3 regions of the Nitrospira sp. M1 genome follow, and region 2 is predicted to be linked to each of the others. Evidence: riboswitches for the same ligand, from Rfam matches in the RefSeq annotation. Region 2 holds a riboswitch; each other region holds the start of a gene.

Region 1 (5,441 bases), 1.5 Mb from region 2:
ATGCCCCCAATACTTGATTCCTGTAATGTAATATACGAATTTATCGACTCCGTCATGGAGTCAACCAACACATCACGACGACTCTCGTAGGAAGAAATAGACACTTCAGAGCTTTCACGCTGCTCCACCCCTTCACTGAGAAACAGCGTGTGAAGGTCTTCATGCAGTTGCTTGACTGTCGCCAACAACTCCAAGGTCTCTGGGGAATCCTCCTGCTCTTGCAAGACTTGCAGCGTTTTTCGAAAGTTTTCGGCTTCTTCAAGAAATTCTTGTAACAACAAAGTATCCCGAAGAACCAGATATTGCTTATCGCTCTTTAACTGCGCATATAAACTCACAATCAAACGTTTCGCTGTTTCAACAGCAGGAAAATGATGGATAACCAGCTGTGCACTTAAATCCGTCAGAACGCGAAGTTGATTCAGAACATACAGATTCACCCCAACGACTAAGGCGATAATGGTTAAATACCCCAACGCTGATCGCCAAAATATAGAAAGACGTGAAAACATCAGACAGCCTGCATCCAACAGTGAATAATGTCGTACATACTGTGACGACGTAATCGTTTATACCGATTACACATTTTTCTTCACCTATGATTCAACGCACAATGAGTCAAATCATACATCTCCTTAACAAACAGATCTCCTAACAATCAGACATAAGAGAATCCACTAGAAAACATACTACCCTTTGACGAGTCAAATCTCACCGTCAAAACAGTGCATTGCGGAGTAAAAAATCAAAAAAATATGAAAAACATCATGACAATGTTTTCTACCATTCATCCGTCTAACAATTTCAGAAATTACGTATAACACATGAACAGCACGACCTTCAGAAATTTCAATAATCTCATTTCTCCTAATTCCATCATCGCGTAGACAATTTTTTGTAACCTCCTAATTTCAAGAAATAAATTCGACAAAATTCTAATTCGGTACATGAATTGCTTGCGGGTAATGCCTGGGACCCACAAGACCACGCACGTAGATCAACAAAATTCACCACAAAGCCACAAGCCTAGTGGGATTATCGACTACGATGTATCTGGTCAAATCAATGTAGCAACAGCCGCATTCTTTAACGTTTTGAACGACGGTGAGGTTCACTACGTCTAGATGATCACGTTCATTTTTTACCACACCTGCAAACCGAAACCTAATGGATGAACACAATGACTAGTTATGTTACCCCCGTATGCAGAATCAGCTTTCCAGCGTTTATTACCATGCTGTTCATTGCAGCACTTTCAGCTCTGCCCTACCATGTTCAGGCAGCCTCACTCACTCTTTCTTGGGCGCAGAACAAAGAAAGTGATCTGGCGGAGTATAGAATTTACAGACGAATTCCCCCTTCAACCAATTATGGCGCACCCGTTTTTTCCGGGTTGCCATCAAATCCTTCATCTCCGTCAAAGACTATTTCCGGATTAGCAGACAATACACGATACACATTCATTGCCACTGCTATCGACTTAGCAGGAAATGAAAGTGCGCCTTCGAACGAAGCCTCTGGAGCTACTGGCGGATCAACCTCACCGCCTCCGCCGCCTCCACCTCCTCCAGCCCCACCAGGGCCTCCCGCTCCTCCTCCACCGCCAGGGGGGGCTAACGTGTCCATTAACTTTCAACCCTCCTCTGCCAGCACCCCTGCGGGATTCCTCAAAGATGACGGCTCCCCTTTCACAGCCTCCCGTGGCTACGGCTGGTCGACACGTGTCAATACCCGCGAACGCAATCGCTCGAGTAATCAGTCCCTCGATACCCTCATCCACTTTGACAAAGGTACGAACGTCACCTGGCAATATTCGCTCCCCAATGGCCAATACAGCATCTCGTTAGCCAGTGGGGATCCTTCTTACGATCAGGGGCCTCATCATGTCCAAGTCGAAGGCATCACGGTCATTAACAATGTATCAACCACGGCAAATAAATTTATCACCGTTACCAATCGCCTGGTGACAGTAGCCGACGGAAAACTGACCATTCGCCTCACCCGAAAAGGTGGAACAGCGAAAACCATCTTGAATTATGTGCGGATCGCATCGGCAGGAGGATCAACTCCGCCACCACCTCCAGGACCTCCCGCTCCTCCTCCACCGCCAGGGGGAGCTAACGTGTCCATTAATTTCCAACCATCGTCCGCCAGTACGCCTTCGGGATTCCTCAAAGATGACGGCTCCCCCTTCACAGCCTCTCGTGGCTACGGCTGGTCGACACGTGTCAATACCCGTGAACGCAATCGCTCGAGTAATCAGTCCCTCGATACCCTTATCCACTTCGATCAGGGCACGACCGTCACCTGGCAGTATACGCTCCCCAATGGCCAGTACCGTGTCTCGTTAGCGAGCGGGGATCCTACGTACCATCAGGGACCTCATCATGTGCAAGTCGAAGGCATCACGGTCATTAACAACGTATCAACCAAAGCCAATGAATTTGCGACGGTCACCAATCGCGTAGTAACCGTTGCCGACGGAAAGCTCACTATCCGCCTCACCCGTCAAGGCGGCACGGCGAAAACCATGTTGAATTATGTGCGGATCGTCCCCAATTAGTGACGACATTCCACACATCATGACTTGCTTTTAGATGAGTGTAAAAAGTAATCGTCAAGAACCCATACGATTCGAAAATATGCGATGAAAAAATGACGGAATGGGATAACTTAAGTGTTAGACAAGATGGCCGATATATGTATGCATGTGGAACTCAACGTTCATCGAGATATACGCACAAACAATAGGGACACTCATTCACATGATCAGCTAAGGAATACAGCGTCTACCGTTATAACTTAGGAAGGCTCCTTCCCGATAAGGGCAAACCTACCGTGAGGTAGGGACGCAAAACCACGGATCAGATGGGCTCATATCTGATGGCCGGGTCACCGAAGGAAGGGCAGATGTTCAGTCAGCACCCCGCGGAAATGGGGCCTTCTTCGATTTTTCTATTTAAGGAGGGGCCTCATATGTTCACTTGGAGCCGAAACATACCCGTTATCGTTCTTGCCTTTGGGTTACTATTCTCACATTCCACTATAGTTTCCGCTGCCGACAAAGATGTCGAGTTAGAGTGGGCTCCAAACCAAGAAGAGGATTTAGCTGGCTACAATGTTTATCATGGCACACAATCTGGGCACTATGGCCACCCCGACAATGCCGACAAGAACACCTCGTATCGTAAAGAAGGCCTTACCGCCGAAGAAAAGCATTACTTTGCCGTTACCGCATATGATAATGCGGGCAATGAGAGCGCTCCCTCCGAAGAAGTCAGCACAGAAGCAGCAACCGTATCACACAAGCTCTCCGTTGCGATAACGGGAAGCGGAACCGTTTCAAGTGCTCCTGGGGGCATTGGATGCACCACATCCTGTAATGCCACCTTCGCTGAAGGACAATCCGTTACTCTCTCTGCCGCACCAAAATCAAACTGGAAGTTTTCGAATTGGGGAGGGGCATGCTCCGGATCGGGTTCCTGTGTCGTCACGATGAGTACCGCGAAATCCGTGACCGCAACATTTAAGGAATTACCTCCAACGACGACAACCTATACACTTTCCGTTTCGATTACAGGAAACGGAACCGTTTCAAGTGATCCTTCGGGCATTGGATGCACAACCGCTTGCAAGGCATCATTCACTGAAGGACAATCTGTCACTCTCTCTGCCACTCCACAATCTAACGCAACCTTCTCTCAATGGAGTGGCTCCTGCTCGGGATCGGGTTCATGTGTCGTCAGCATGAATGCCGCGAAGTCTGTATCAGCAACCTTCGTGACCGCGCCAGAACCACCAACCACGCCGCCCCCCAGTGGCGAAGCCGTCTCCATTAATTTCCAACCCTCGGGCGCCTCCGTTCCGTCGGGCTTCCTCAAGGATAGCGGGGCCCCGTATTCCAGCAGCCGTGGCTATGGCTGGTCGACCCGGGTCAACACCCGTGACCGCAACGCCATCAAAGATCAGTCTCGTGACACCTTCATCCACTTCGATACCGGAACGTCAGCCACCTGGCAATATAATCTCGCCAACGGCAGCTACCTTGTCTCCCTCGTCAGTGGCGATCCCAGTTATCCGCAGGGGCCACATCATGTCATGGTTGAAGGACGAACGGCTATCAATAACGTCACCACGCAACCCGGGCAGTTCAAAGTTGTCTCAAATTTCCCGGTGACCGTCTCGGATGGCAAATTAACCATTAAGCTCACCCGCAGCGGAGGAAAAAGCAAGACCATCTTGAATTACGTACGCATTGCTCCGGCCGGAGGCACCACACCTCCACCACCAACTACGCCGCCCCCCAGTGGCGAAGCCGTCTCTATCAACTTCCAACCTTCGGGAGCATCCGTCCCGTCGGGATTCATCAAGGATGATGGGTCACTCTTTTCCAGCAGCCGCGGCTATGGCTGGTCGACCCGGGTCAACACCCGTGACCGCAACGCCATCAAAGATCAGTCTCGTGACACCTTCATTCACTTCGATACCGGAACGTCGGCCACCTGGCAATATAATCTCGCCAACGGCAGCTACCTTGTCTCCCTCGTCAGTGGCGATCCCAGTTATCCGCAGGGGCCACATCATGTCATGGTTGAAGGACGGACGGCTATCAATAACGTCACCACGCAACCCGGGCAGTTCAAAGTTGTCTCAAATTTCCCGGTGACCGTCTCAGATGGAAAATTAACCATTAAGCTCACCCGCAGCGGAGGAAAAAGCAAGACCATCTTGAATTACGTACGCATTGCACCGGCCGGAGGCACCACACCTCCGCCACCAAGTTCGCCTCCAACGAGTGGAAATGCCGTGTCCATTAACTTCCAACCCTCAGGCGCGTCCGTTCCGTCGGGATTTATCAAGGATGACGGAGCAACATTTTCCAGCAGCCGTGGCTATGGCTGGTCAACCCGGGTCAACACCCGTGAACGCCACTACCTGAGCAATCAGTCCCGGGATACCTTTATCCACTTTGATAAAGGCAACACAGCCACTTGGCAATATAATCTCGCCAACGGCAACTATCTCGTTTCCCTGGCCAGTGGTGACCCGAGCTATGCCCAGGGTCCACACCACATTGAAGTGGAAGGAAAGGTCGTGTTTCCAAATGTGCGAACACGAGTCAATGAATTCCTCACCATCACCGATTTCCTAGTCACCGTCAAGGACGGGAACTTGACCGTTAACTTGCAACGGGAAAGCCAACATGTCATCTTAAACTATATCACGATCACACCTGCACCTTAGGCTTCGGCTAGGGTGCTCTGAACATGAATTCGTTTACTTGTTGCAGTAGGCTTTATTTGAACTCTGCTTTAAAGGAAGACTATGAAAACACTGAAAGTCAAACGACGAACACTCCTGCTCCTGTTTGCAACCTTGCTGTGCTTTTCAACGGATCCCACGAGGGCAAGCGTCCTTGGCGACGTCGCGAATTCCATGCC
Region 2 (5,441 bases):
TTCAATGACTCACTTTGACTCAAGGCGTCCTCCGCCTTCTTCTGCGCAGTTCTATCCATGACAGACGCTAACACGCGCACCCCGTCCGATGTGGTAAGTGGAGTCAGCCCAACATCGACAAGAAATTCAGAGCCGTCTTTTCGCCGCCCATAGAGCTCGCACCCATTCCCTATGGTCCGTGAGACAGGAGATGCCAAAAACGCGGTTCGCAACTGAGGATGACGATGCCGGAAGCGATCAGGAAGAAGGATTTCAATTTTTTGGCCAATCAATTCCCCTTCTCCATAGCCAAACTGCTTAATAATGTGAGTATTGGCTAAGAGGATCGTGCCATCGCCATCACTCATGATCATCCCGTTTGGGATAATGTTCAGGAGATGTTCAAAATAGTCTTTGTACTGGCGTTCCTGCGCAAGTCGTACTCGTAATTCGAGTTGCGTCATCACTTGTCGGGAGAGAATGGTCAATGCCTCTCGTTGCACTCGCGTAAGTGAACGTGGAGTCTGATCAATGACACAGAGTGTGCCGAGCGCCAACCCGTCAGACGTTTCTAGGGTCGAGCCTGCATAGAACCGGACGTTCGGATCCATCGTGACCAGCGGATTATCGGCAAACCGGACATCGTGCAAAGCATCGGGTACTTCAAAAATTCCAGATTCGTGAATCGCGTGTGCACAAAAGGCGATATCTCGAGGAGTGTGAGTGGCCGAAATCCCAACTTTCGATTTAAACCATTGGCGATGTTCATCGATCAAACTGATAAGGGCAATGGGTGTTTGACAAATATAGGCCGCAAGTCTTGTCAGATCATCCAACGATTCCTCTGGCATCGTATCGAGCACGTGATACCGATCGAGCGCAGCCAGGCGCTGAGATTCGTTGTCGGGCAATTGAGCCGAGAGCATATGGTCACCTTCTTCATATATTATGTATGTCCTTATTCGGCCTATCAACACCCTGTCTTAATAGGGCAATTCCAGTGCGTTGATTCAGCGTTGAAGTAAAGCGATCTACACGACAACAATGCAACACATGGAGCATGAACTCGATAAGACAACATGGTTCCTCTCAGAAGCGCTTACGGGCTCTTTCCACATTCACAGTACCTACGGTTGAGAAGTCCATACTTCACCTAAAGCTTCTTCCAGGTAGACCGATAACAGGAGGTATAGTGACAAGAGCAAACCATTCGTGAGGATGGGACGCAAAGCCAAGGGACCCAGTGAAGTCGACTTCACTCAGAGGTACGCCCGGTTGCCGCTTACGCACAACCTCCTCTCCGCTTTTGCTCCTCTCCTATCGGAATAGGTCTTTCATGATCACTCCGTTCTCTTGCTCATTCTTCATGGTGACGATCGCCATGATCCCGAGCAATCACTCACAGACGGAGAGACGAATGCGTCTAGGAAAAAGGCTATGTCGATGAGGTCAACAACAACCCGCGCGACCAACTCACTCAAGGTGCTACTCGTGGACGATAATGAAGATGATGCCATCATCATCCAAACACTCCTTGGCGATGTTGCGACCACACACTTCGACATTGACTGGGCCGACTCGTATGAACGTGGATTGATGATGATCAAAGAAGATACGCATGACATTGATCTGATTGACTATCACCTCGGCGCATACACCGGCATTGACCTGTTACATGAAATTCAAGGTCGAGGCTTTCAAGCGCCTGTGATTTTATTAACCGGGCATGGAAATGAATCCGTTGTGCTTGAAGCAATGCGGTCGGGCGCATACGACTATATTCCCAAAGGGTCCATGTCCTCCGAAAATCTGGAACGTGCCATTGGCCATGCTGTCGAAAAAACCAAGTTGCAAAAAACTCTCGACGAGCATCACCGTCAACTTCAACAGGCTAATGCCAATTTACTAAGGAAAAACGAAGAAATTCAACGGTTTTATCATGTGCTTGCTCATGAACTGAAAACCCCTCTCACCGCAGCCTCTGAATTCGTCGAAATCATACTTGAAGGCCTCGCGGGTCCACTCACGCCAGATCAACAAGAATATTTAGAAATTGTTGATGGGTGTTGTGACTCATTACGACAAAACATTAATGATCTTTTTGATATCACGCGACTGGAAACCGGAAAACTGAGTGTCGATCTACAACCCCATTCACTGGAGCCTCTCATTCATCAAGTGGTCACGTCTCTCGTGCCAACGGCACAACACAAAGGCATTTCCCTCAACGACTCGCTGCCTCCGGACCTTCCTCAGGTCATCATGGATCAACATCGCGTTCGTCAGATTTTGAATAATCTTCTTGGCAATGCGTTGAAATACACCCCCAAAGACGGAGAAATACGAGTCGAGGTGTCTGATGTTGTCGAAGATGAGACCAGAGTGAAGATTGCCGTGTCTGATACAGGCCCTGGAATTGGTAAAGACCAGCTTGAGCACATTTTTGATCGTCTCTATCAAATTCGAAATGATGCCTCACCATCCGTGGCCGGCTTGGGCCTCGGCCTGTTTATTTCTCAAGAACTGGCGAAACTTCATGGCGGAACCTTGTCTGTTCACAGTTCACCCGGAGCGGGAAGTATATTTTTCTTTACCCTTCTAAAATCCCCTCAACTCAAATCCTAGAAGAAGAGAGAAAGAGAGAGTATTATGGAAAAGAACATTTTGGTGGTCGAAGACGATGAACGTATCGTGAAAGCTCTGAGCGTTCGATTGAATGCCAAGGGCTATCACGTCCTTACCGCCTACGATGCGATCATGGCCATCCAAAAGGCCATGGAACAACCTCCAGACCTCATTCTTCTTGACATTACCATGCCGGGAGGAAATGGACTCACCGTTGCTGAGCGCATCAAATCCTCGACGAAAACCTCTCATATCCCGATTATTTTTCTCACTGCCAGCAAAGAAGCAAGCTACCATGAACGCGCACTTGCTCTCGGGGCAGTAGCGTTTTTTGAGAAACCATTTGACTTCGAAGAATTACTTGCCACCGTTAGAGCCGCGTTAGAGCATCCGAACATGAGTGTATCTGTGAATGGATGAGACAATGAAACATGTGCCCCTTGTACATAAGACAACCGTACCATGACAACAGCTCTCGACGCACGATTTTCAACTGAACGCATTCATCTCCTGCTGATCGAAGACGAAGAGGATGACGCCATCATTGCGCATTCCCTTCTTTCGAATATACGAGGCGTCGAGTTTACAATTGATTGGGTCTCATCGTACGAAGAAGGACATTCCTCGATCCTGCAAAATCGTCATCATGTCTGCCTGCTTGACTACTGCCTTGGCGCTCGAACCGGGCTTGAGTTATTACATGATGCGATGCAGTATGGATGTAAAACGCCTATTATCATGATGACCGGAACCACCGATCGACATATTGATTTCCAAGCCGTACAACTCGGAGCGTCAGATTATGTCGTGAAAGGACACATTGACCCGCCGCTGCTCGAACGAGTGATCCGTCACGCCAGAGAACGGAAAAAGGCGGAAGTCGAACGGGAAGAACTCCATACGCAACTCCTCGAAACCTCTCGCCAGTTAGGCATGGCAGACATCGCAATTAATGTTCTCCATAATGTCGGCAACGTCCTCACGAGCATCAATGTATCGGCCGGGCTCATCTCCCAATCATTGCGACAGTCACATATCGAAGGAATTAGTCTCGTGGCCGACATGCTACAAACCCACCACGGTCATCTTGACACGTTTTTCACGAAGGACCCAAAAGGCAAACTGATTCCACAATATCTTCAAGAACTTGGCAAAGACTTATCTGCTCGCGTCCAACACACCATCTCGGAAGTGGAATCTCTGGTTTCAAAAGTCGATCACGTCATGCAGATTATCGATGCCCAACAAACCATCGCAAAACCAGGGGGAGTGCAGGAACCCGTTCGGCTTGCTGCCTTGTTAGAACAGGCCTTAATGATCAGCGGGGGAGAACTGGAAGAACACCACATTGAGATTATTCAAGACTATGCTGAACTACCACAAGTGGTGCTTGACAAACATCAAGTGCTACAGATTCTTGTCAATCTGATACGCAACGCCAAGCATGCCATGATCGCTCACGAACGAACGCAACATCGCCTGACATTACGCCTCACACCATGTCCTGAACAGAAAGGGTTTGTACAAATTCAGGTGACTGACACCGGGATCGGCATTCACCCAGAACATCTCACTCGCATATTTGCTCAAGGGTTTACGACCAAAATGCACGGGAATGGCATCGGACTACACAGCAGTGCCATCGCGGCAAAAAACTGTGGAGGATCACTGTATGCCTCAAGCGAAGGGGAAAGTCACGGGGCAACATTCACGCTGACATTGCCTTGTTCAGTGGTGCAGAACCGGGCTGAAGACACCTGAATTCACAGAACCAACCAACACCAACAGGACATACCAACGATAGCGCTCTCACATCCAGGCTTCATACGCCCTCGATTCATTATGACTCTAGACAGAATGAACGATTCTTGAAGTTCTCATTACGTGATATAGCCGAGACGGTTGAGACAGATCGTGCGGTAAAATCATTCATAATTTCTCCACATCCGGCCATCTTTCGCTAACAAGGCGTCAGCATCAGGTGGCCCCCACGTTCCAGCAGGATAGGGATGGATAGCATGGGTACCAAGACTATCCCACACCTTGAGAATCGGGTCGACGACACTCCATCCCAATTCGACATTATCACTTCGTTGAAAGAGCGTCGCATCTCCAGCCATCACATCGTGAAGCAAGGTTTCATACCCGGTACTTGGTGCGTCGCCAAAGTAGTCGGCATATTGAAAGTCCATATTTACGCTCCCAACCTGGACCTGGGGACCAGGAATTTTTGCCCCGAAACTTAACGAAATACCCTCGTCGGGTTGTATACGAATGACGAGAACATTCGGAGTTAATCGATCCACCGGGGTCTTTCGAAAGAGCATGAGTGGGGCTGACTTAAACTGAATAACCACTTCGGTTACTCGTTGCTTGAGTCGTTTCCCTGTTCGTAAGTAGAATGGTACGCCTTCCCATCGCCAACTCTCAATCGACAAGGTCATCGCCGTATAGGTTTCTCTCAAGGACGTTGACGATACATTGACTTCAGATCGATACGGAAGCACCTGCGTGCCGTGAGAAATGCCGGCCCCGTACTGTCCAGCCACGGTCGACTGCAAGACTTCCATTGGATTCATTGGCTGAATCGCGCGAAGCAGTTTGGCCTTTTCATTGCGCACGGCTTCAGGATCAAACGCATTCGGTGGTTCCATGGCCACAAAAGCCAAAATCTGCAACAAATGGTTGGGAACCATATCGCGTAACGCACCGGCCTTATCATAGTAGGACCCCCGATGCTCAACGCCTAAGGTTTCCGCAACCGTTATTTGCACATGATCGATATATTGCCGATTCCAGATAGGTTCGAAAATACCATTGGCAAATCGAAACACCAA
Region 3 (5,441 bases), 770 kb from region 2:
TGTCTCATTAAAAGGGTTGGCCATGAGCGTGATTGAGGATCAACTGACTCTTGCGTTGGATTCGGGTGTGTTTAATGAGCCCATCCCGAATTTGACGATTTATGTTCCAGACCCGAAGCATACACAACGCATACGTGGTGTGTTTATTTCTGATCAACGTGATCCCGTGAAACCCTTAATTATTGTCGCGAAGTCTTTTCGGGTCTTACATGACGAAGGACGAAAGCAGTTGGGGTTACGGTTGTTGGATGGCGCCATTCATCAGGTTCCTCCCGACTTGCGCTATTATCATGAAGTAGGGTTTCAAACCTATGATTTTTGGATGGACGTGCCGCCGCCTGAAGGGATGGGGACGACGGAACGCAAGAGTTATGGAGAGATTATTCAGGATTTACATGCATCGAACTGGAAAGACTCCGGACAACTCCGTCGACTGATGGAGCACTACAAAGATCTAGGTTTTCCAGTTTCGGCGTTGTTACTCGGTCTATTGGGCTTTCCCATTGGGATTATTTCAAAGCGGTCGGGGAAGAGCGGCGGATTTGCGATTGGTATTGGAATCATCGTGGGGTTTTACTTGCTGAACATTATGGGAGAATTTCTTGTCACGACGTACGTCGTCCACCCGTTTGTCGGGGCGTGGTTTCCCAATGTGATGATCTTGGGAGTGACCGGCTTCCTGTATGTGCGAGCCAGTAGGAGTTAATGTGATGGGCGTGTTGTTTTGGTACATGTTTCGTCAGTACGCCAAAGTGTTTCTCATGTGTGTGAGTGCGTTATTGACGGTCTACCTGGTTGTCGACTTTTTCGAAAAACTTCGAAAGTTTCTCAAATACGATGCTGACCTCTCGTCTATGTTGCTCTACTTTTTCTACCGTATTCCGGATATTTGTTTTCAAATTACGCCATTGGCCGCGCTCATGGGAACCTTGTTGACGTTAGGTTTTCTCAATAAAAGTGCTGAAATTACCGCGATGCGGAGCTGCGGCATGAGCTTCTATCAAATTGCTTCGCCGTTTTTTGCGGTAGGAATTATTGTCAGCGCGATCCTGTTTAGCTTTACCGCGGTATTCGTGCCACTGGCGAATATTCAAGCTGATTATGTCAGGACGGTACTCATTGAGAAAAAACCCGTCGCCCTGTCGGTATCCCCTGATCGTGTGTGGTTGCGATTAGGGCAAGATGGTCTGCTCAAGATTGGGGGAGTGAAGGACGAAGGGCAACGTCTCGCAAGCATCAGCCTGTATCGGGTCAATGAGCAGTTCCAACTCCATGAAATTATCGAATCGGAAGAGGCGCGATACGCATCCGGGGGCTGGCAGTTGCGTGATGCCACACGTCGAATTGTGCAAGTGGGGGGAGAAGTGACCGCAGACCGCTATGCGCAGTTAGCCATTGGGCTCCCGCTTACCCCAGAAGACTTTCGGACATGGCTGGCGTTGGATTCGAAAAACATGACGCTCAAACAGTTAGGCGCGTATGTTGAACGATTGAAGCGAGATGGACATAGCAGTAGTCGTTTTGCAACGGATTATTGGGGGCGAGTCGCGTTTTCAGCGATGACGTTTGTTATGACGATTTTGGGTCTCGCCATCAGTTTGTTGCAAACGGGCATACGAGACCATGCTGTTGCCAAAGGCATTGGCCAAGCCCTGGGAATTGGATTTCTCTTTTGGGTCACGCATTCGTTCGGCATGGTACTCGGGAAAAATGGCGCACTCATGCCGCTTGTGGCCGGTGGGTTTGCGTGTGTGATGTTTTTGGCAATTGGATTGAATCTGTTCTTACGAACTCGGTGATACTGTTTTCACCCTGTGTGGGACGAGGAAATGAATCGCGTAATTGTCCCTTCCTCTGTTCTCCGTTCGCACACGAATGTGTCGTAATTTCCACATTCCTCCTTTCTTTTGCTCTTGATGATAAAAAATCCTGCCTGTCTGTTGACCGTGAATGTTCGTATTCTGACTCAGCATGAGAACAATACCTCATGTTCTATGAAGTTCCTGCTTCATAGGAGACCTTAACTCTTTCCCGAATTGTCCCGACACATTACATGAGAGAGATGGTGATTAAATCAATCACGAAAAATGGAGAGGGCGTGTCGATATGACATGACCACGCGAAACGTCGTGACAAAGGCAAACTATCCGCAAGGGTAGGACGCAAAGCCGAGAGACCTGTGCCGGGCACTTCGATGCCGTGCAGGTTCGTCTGGTTGCCGAATTGGAAATCCAAAGAGCAGTGGCACTGGCCGAAGCGTTCATCCGGAAGGATGGGCGCTTTTTTTTTGCACTCTGCTCGATCGTGAGTTCCCTGTTGGGTGGATGCGTACAGACGCGGGAGAATACTATGGCCAAGCAATCCCATCGCCTTGATAGGCAAGAACACACAGTTCAGTCGGGCGCTTCCGTCGATGCGTCTGGCACAATGTATTCTTCGGCCTCGCCTCAAGATCCTGCAGAAGTATTAAAAGAGTTTTTTCCAATGATTCGTCGTATTGCAGGAAACTTAGCTTCAAGAAATCCTGCGTCCTTGGACATTGAAGATCTCACGAGCGCTGGGGTCATCGGCTTATTGGGGGCGTTGACGCGTTATGATCCTAAACGGGAAACAAAGTTCTGGACATTTGCCGAATATCGCATTCGCGGGATGATGCTTGATGAAATTCGAGCCATGGATTGGATTCCACGTTCTGTCCGTGCACGCAATGATCAAATTCGTCAAGTGAGTACCGAATTTGTTCAAAAGGAAGGACGATATCCCACCAGAGATGAAATAGCCGGATTGCTGGGGGTCACACAGGAAGAGTTAGATGCGACATCCCTCCATGACACGCGATTGCTCAGTCTTGATCTGTCGATGGGGTCTCAAGAAGATACCTTCACACTCAAGGATGTGTTGCCTGATGAAGAACAAGTCGACCCCTATTCAGCCTGTCTCTCTTCGGAATCCAGTCGTGCGCTTGACCGAGCGATGGAACGTTTATCGAGCCGGCAGCAAGACGTGTTACGGCAGTATTATTTTCAAGGATTCACGATGAAGGAGATTGGCGTCCGATTAGGCTTGACTGAGTCGGGCATCTGTCGTGTACACACGGAAGCGCTACGGAAGTTACGGATTGGGCTCAAAGATTTTGAGGATGCACCAACTGAAAAGCCAGAGTAGCCTTTGTCAAAAAAAGGACGTCCCAGGAAACGAAAAGCGGTTTCAGTCGAAACCGTGATGCAGCGTAGAGCAAATCATTAAACCTGGAGTCGACCAGGTGGAACAAAGAATTCATGCCCGCCAATCGATGCGACTTTATGGCTGACCATGGCCCACCTGGGGGTCTGAACCAAGCGAGGGTTATAAAACAACAATGCACCCTGCACGATCGAGCGTCCATCCTGAACCATCCGCCAAGCCAGCAAGCTATCGTGCATGCGTGACTCACTAATTCGATGCCGGACATCTTCCGGCTTTGCATGATTCCAGGGTTGAAACTGTAAACGTTTCAGCACGGTGCCTTTGACGGTTCCGTCACTCTGGTATTTGGCCTTCATGCGATTTCTTATCACTGCCGCAACCGCCAATTTTCCCGCAAAACTCTCTCCACGCGCTTCCAGGTAAATCGTGAGGGCTGCGAGTCGATCGTCAGATAATGGCATGACAGTATCAATGAGTGGTTCTGTGACGACTACTTGTGGTTCAGGTGTATTTTTTTGGACAAGGATGAACGGAGAAAAGGCCGCAGAGTTATTTGTTCCAGTCGGCAAGATAACGATCAAAAGAATGACAGCCCCCAAGATGATCGTAAATCGACAGATATGTCGTAGCGCGTGCAGCATTGTGTATGTACCGTCAGGCATGGGGTTGTGAAATCTAAGGGTTATTGCCATTTTAATGTGTGCTTTGCGTTCGCAGTTCTATATGGCAAGGGTTATGCCTCGGGATCTGTGCGGTAACTGTTATGCATATTTGTTCGGGAATTGGGTGTATTGTAGGAGGTCTTCAGGAAAACTGGAGAGGTAGTCTATAGATTTATCGCAAAAAGTCAATGCAATTACTGAGTTTTCCGTTAAGGAAGTTGACATTCAAAAGATTTCTCACTTCACTTTTCAGGTATTATTCATGGAACTTCCTGCAAAACCAGCATGTATTCGGTATGACAAGAATATCGACGTCTTGCGCTTCGAGAGCTACATACTTAAAAAAACCGTTGCAATCTGTCAGAATGATGACAGAACTGCATATATCTGTATAAATCAGTGCCATGCAGTTTTTTGTGCCGTGTACCGGCAGACGTACATTAACTGGGAGGTATGGCGATGAATGGTCAGAGAGTTCAGTCTTTGATTATCAGCAAGCTTGTCATCGTAGTCATAATGATAAGTGTTTTTTTCGTTTCACCTCACACAGGATTTGCCGGGAAAAGAATTCAAGAAGCCATGTCGGCTTCGCATCTTCATCGGGCCAAACTGTATGTGGCGGCAGGGGACTATCGACGTGCGGTTGAGGCGTGTCAGCTGTATGTGGACGAGGTGCCTTCCGTCGAAGGGTATGTGTATCTTGCGTATGTGTATGAAGCAATAGAGGGGTATCTCGCGGAACTACAGAAACGCGATGATTGGGTCAAGGTGGGGCAGGTGGCCCTCAATCTGACATCACGCAAACTCATTGATATCATCGATCCTCCGAACGTGATGCCACGTATGGCTCGAGAAATGATTCACGAAGGGCTTCGTCAACAATTTGATATTGTGTCAGCTATGGCCAATCGCCTCGATACAAAACGAACAGAGAGGTTGTGGATTCAACAGACCGCTTGGCGGGAGGCTCATCCAGATGACTGGTGGTCTGGTGTTCCGGACGCATGGGATTGGTGAATGCGGGAAGTGTCCTGCGTGAAACGTGAAGTGCAACACAAGTGACGAGCAACGAACTACGAGCGACGAAATACGCAGAAATGTTGACACTATCTGGAATCTCAGTTTAGGATGAAGACTCGTTGAAAACTGACTTCACTCATGTATAGCAAAGGGGGCGCGCGTGTCCACATTGGTTGCACAAGCTACTGCAGAAAATTGGGAAACGGAAGTTGCGACATCATCTGATATAGTCATGGTAGATTTTTGGGCAGTGTGGTGTGGTCCCTGTCAAATGGTTGCTCCGGTCGTCGAAGAATTGGCCCAAGAGTATCAGGGCAAATTAAAGGTCATGAAGCTGAATACGGATGAAGTGCCTGAAGTTGCCGGCAAGTTTCAAATCATGAGTATCCCGACGATTTTGTTTTTTAAAGGTGGTGAGCCTGTCGAAAAAATCGTCGGTGCTCGGTCCAAACAGCAATTTAAACAAGTGATTGATTCCCTCCTGGCACAGTCATCCGCAACGGCATAAGCCCGTTGCGTTGATGACGGGGTTCTATGCTCACTGAGCTCCGCATTTCCAACTTTGCTCTTATC

What was found. Region 2 has a riboswitch for cyclic di-GMP ahead of ACWHX8_RS07340 (ATP-binding protein). Riboswitches for the same ligand answer to the same signal wherever they lie in the genome.
Region 1: another riboswitch for cyclic di-GMP. It lies ahead of ACWHX8_RS14030 (InlB B-repeat-containing protein); the one in region 2 lies ahead of ACWHX8_RS07340 (ATP-binding protein).
Region 3: another riboswitch for cyclic di-GMP. It lies ahead of ACWHX8_RS10635 (sigma-70 family RNA polymerase sigma factor); the one in region 2 lies ahead of ACWHX8_RS07340 (ATP-binding protein).

Annotation. Positions count from the first base shown of each region.
Region 1 covers NZ_OZ224217.1:3,064,808-3,070,248, forward strand. The annotation lists gene ACWHX8_RS14015 (sensor histidine kinase) at 1-512, opposite strand, end outside; gene ACWHX8_RS14020 (hypothetical protein) at 1,369-1,626, opposite strand; gene ACWHX8_RS14025 (hypothetical protein) at 1,619-2,563, shown strand; cyclic di-GMP riboswitch class I at 2,817-2,900, shown strand; gene ACWHX8_RS14030 (InlB B-repeat-containing protein) at 2,977-5,244, shown strand; gene ACWHX8_RS14035 (hypothetical protein) at 5,326-5,441, shown strand, end outside.
Region 2 covers NZ_OZ224217.1:1,549,177-1,554,617, reverse strand. The annotation lists gene ACWHX8_RS07345 (PAS domain S-box protein) at 1-905, opposite strand, end outside; cyclic di-GMP riboswitch class I at 1,170-1,262, shown strand; gene ACWHX8_RS07340 (ATP-binding protein) at 1,417-2,604, shown strand; gene ACWHX8_RS07335 (response regulator transcription factor) at 2,629-3,024, shown strand; gene ACWHX8_RS07330 (ATP-binding protein) at 3,067-4,365, shown strand; gene zwf (glucose-6-phosphate dehydrogenase) at 4,530-5,441, opposite strand, start outside.
Region 3 covers NZ_OZ224217.1:2,321,967-2,327,407, reverse strand. The annotation lists gene ACWHX8_RS10645 (LptF/LptG family permease) at 1-706, shown strand, start outside; gene lptG (LPS export ABC transporter permease LptG) at 711-1,799, shown strand; cyclic di-GMP riboswitch class I at 2,128-2,223, shown strand; gene ACWHX8_RS10635 (sigma-70 family RNA polymerase sigma factor) at 2,350-3,165, shown strand; gene ACWHX8_RS10630 (cell wall hydrolase) at 3,243-3,848, opposite strand; gene ACWHX8_RS10625 (hypothetical protein) at 4,308-4,865, shown strand; gene trxA (thioredoxin) at 5,029-5,376, shown strand; gene recN (DNA repair protein RecN) at 5,403-5,441, shown strand, end outside.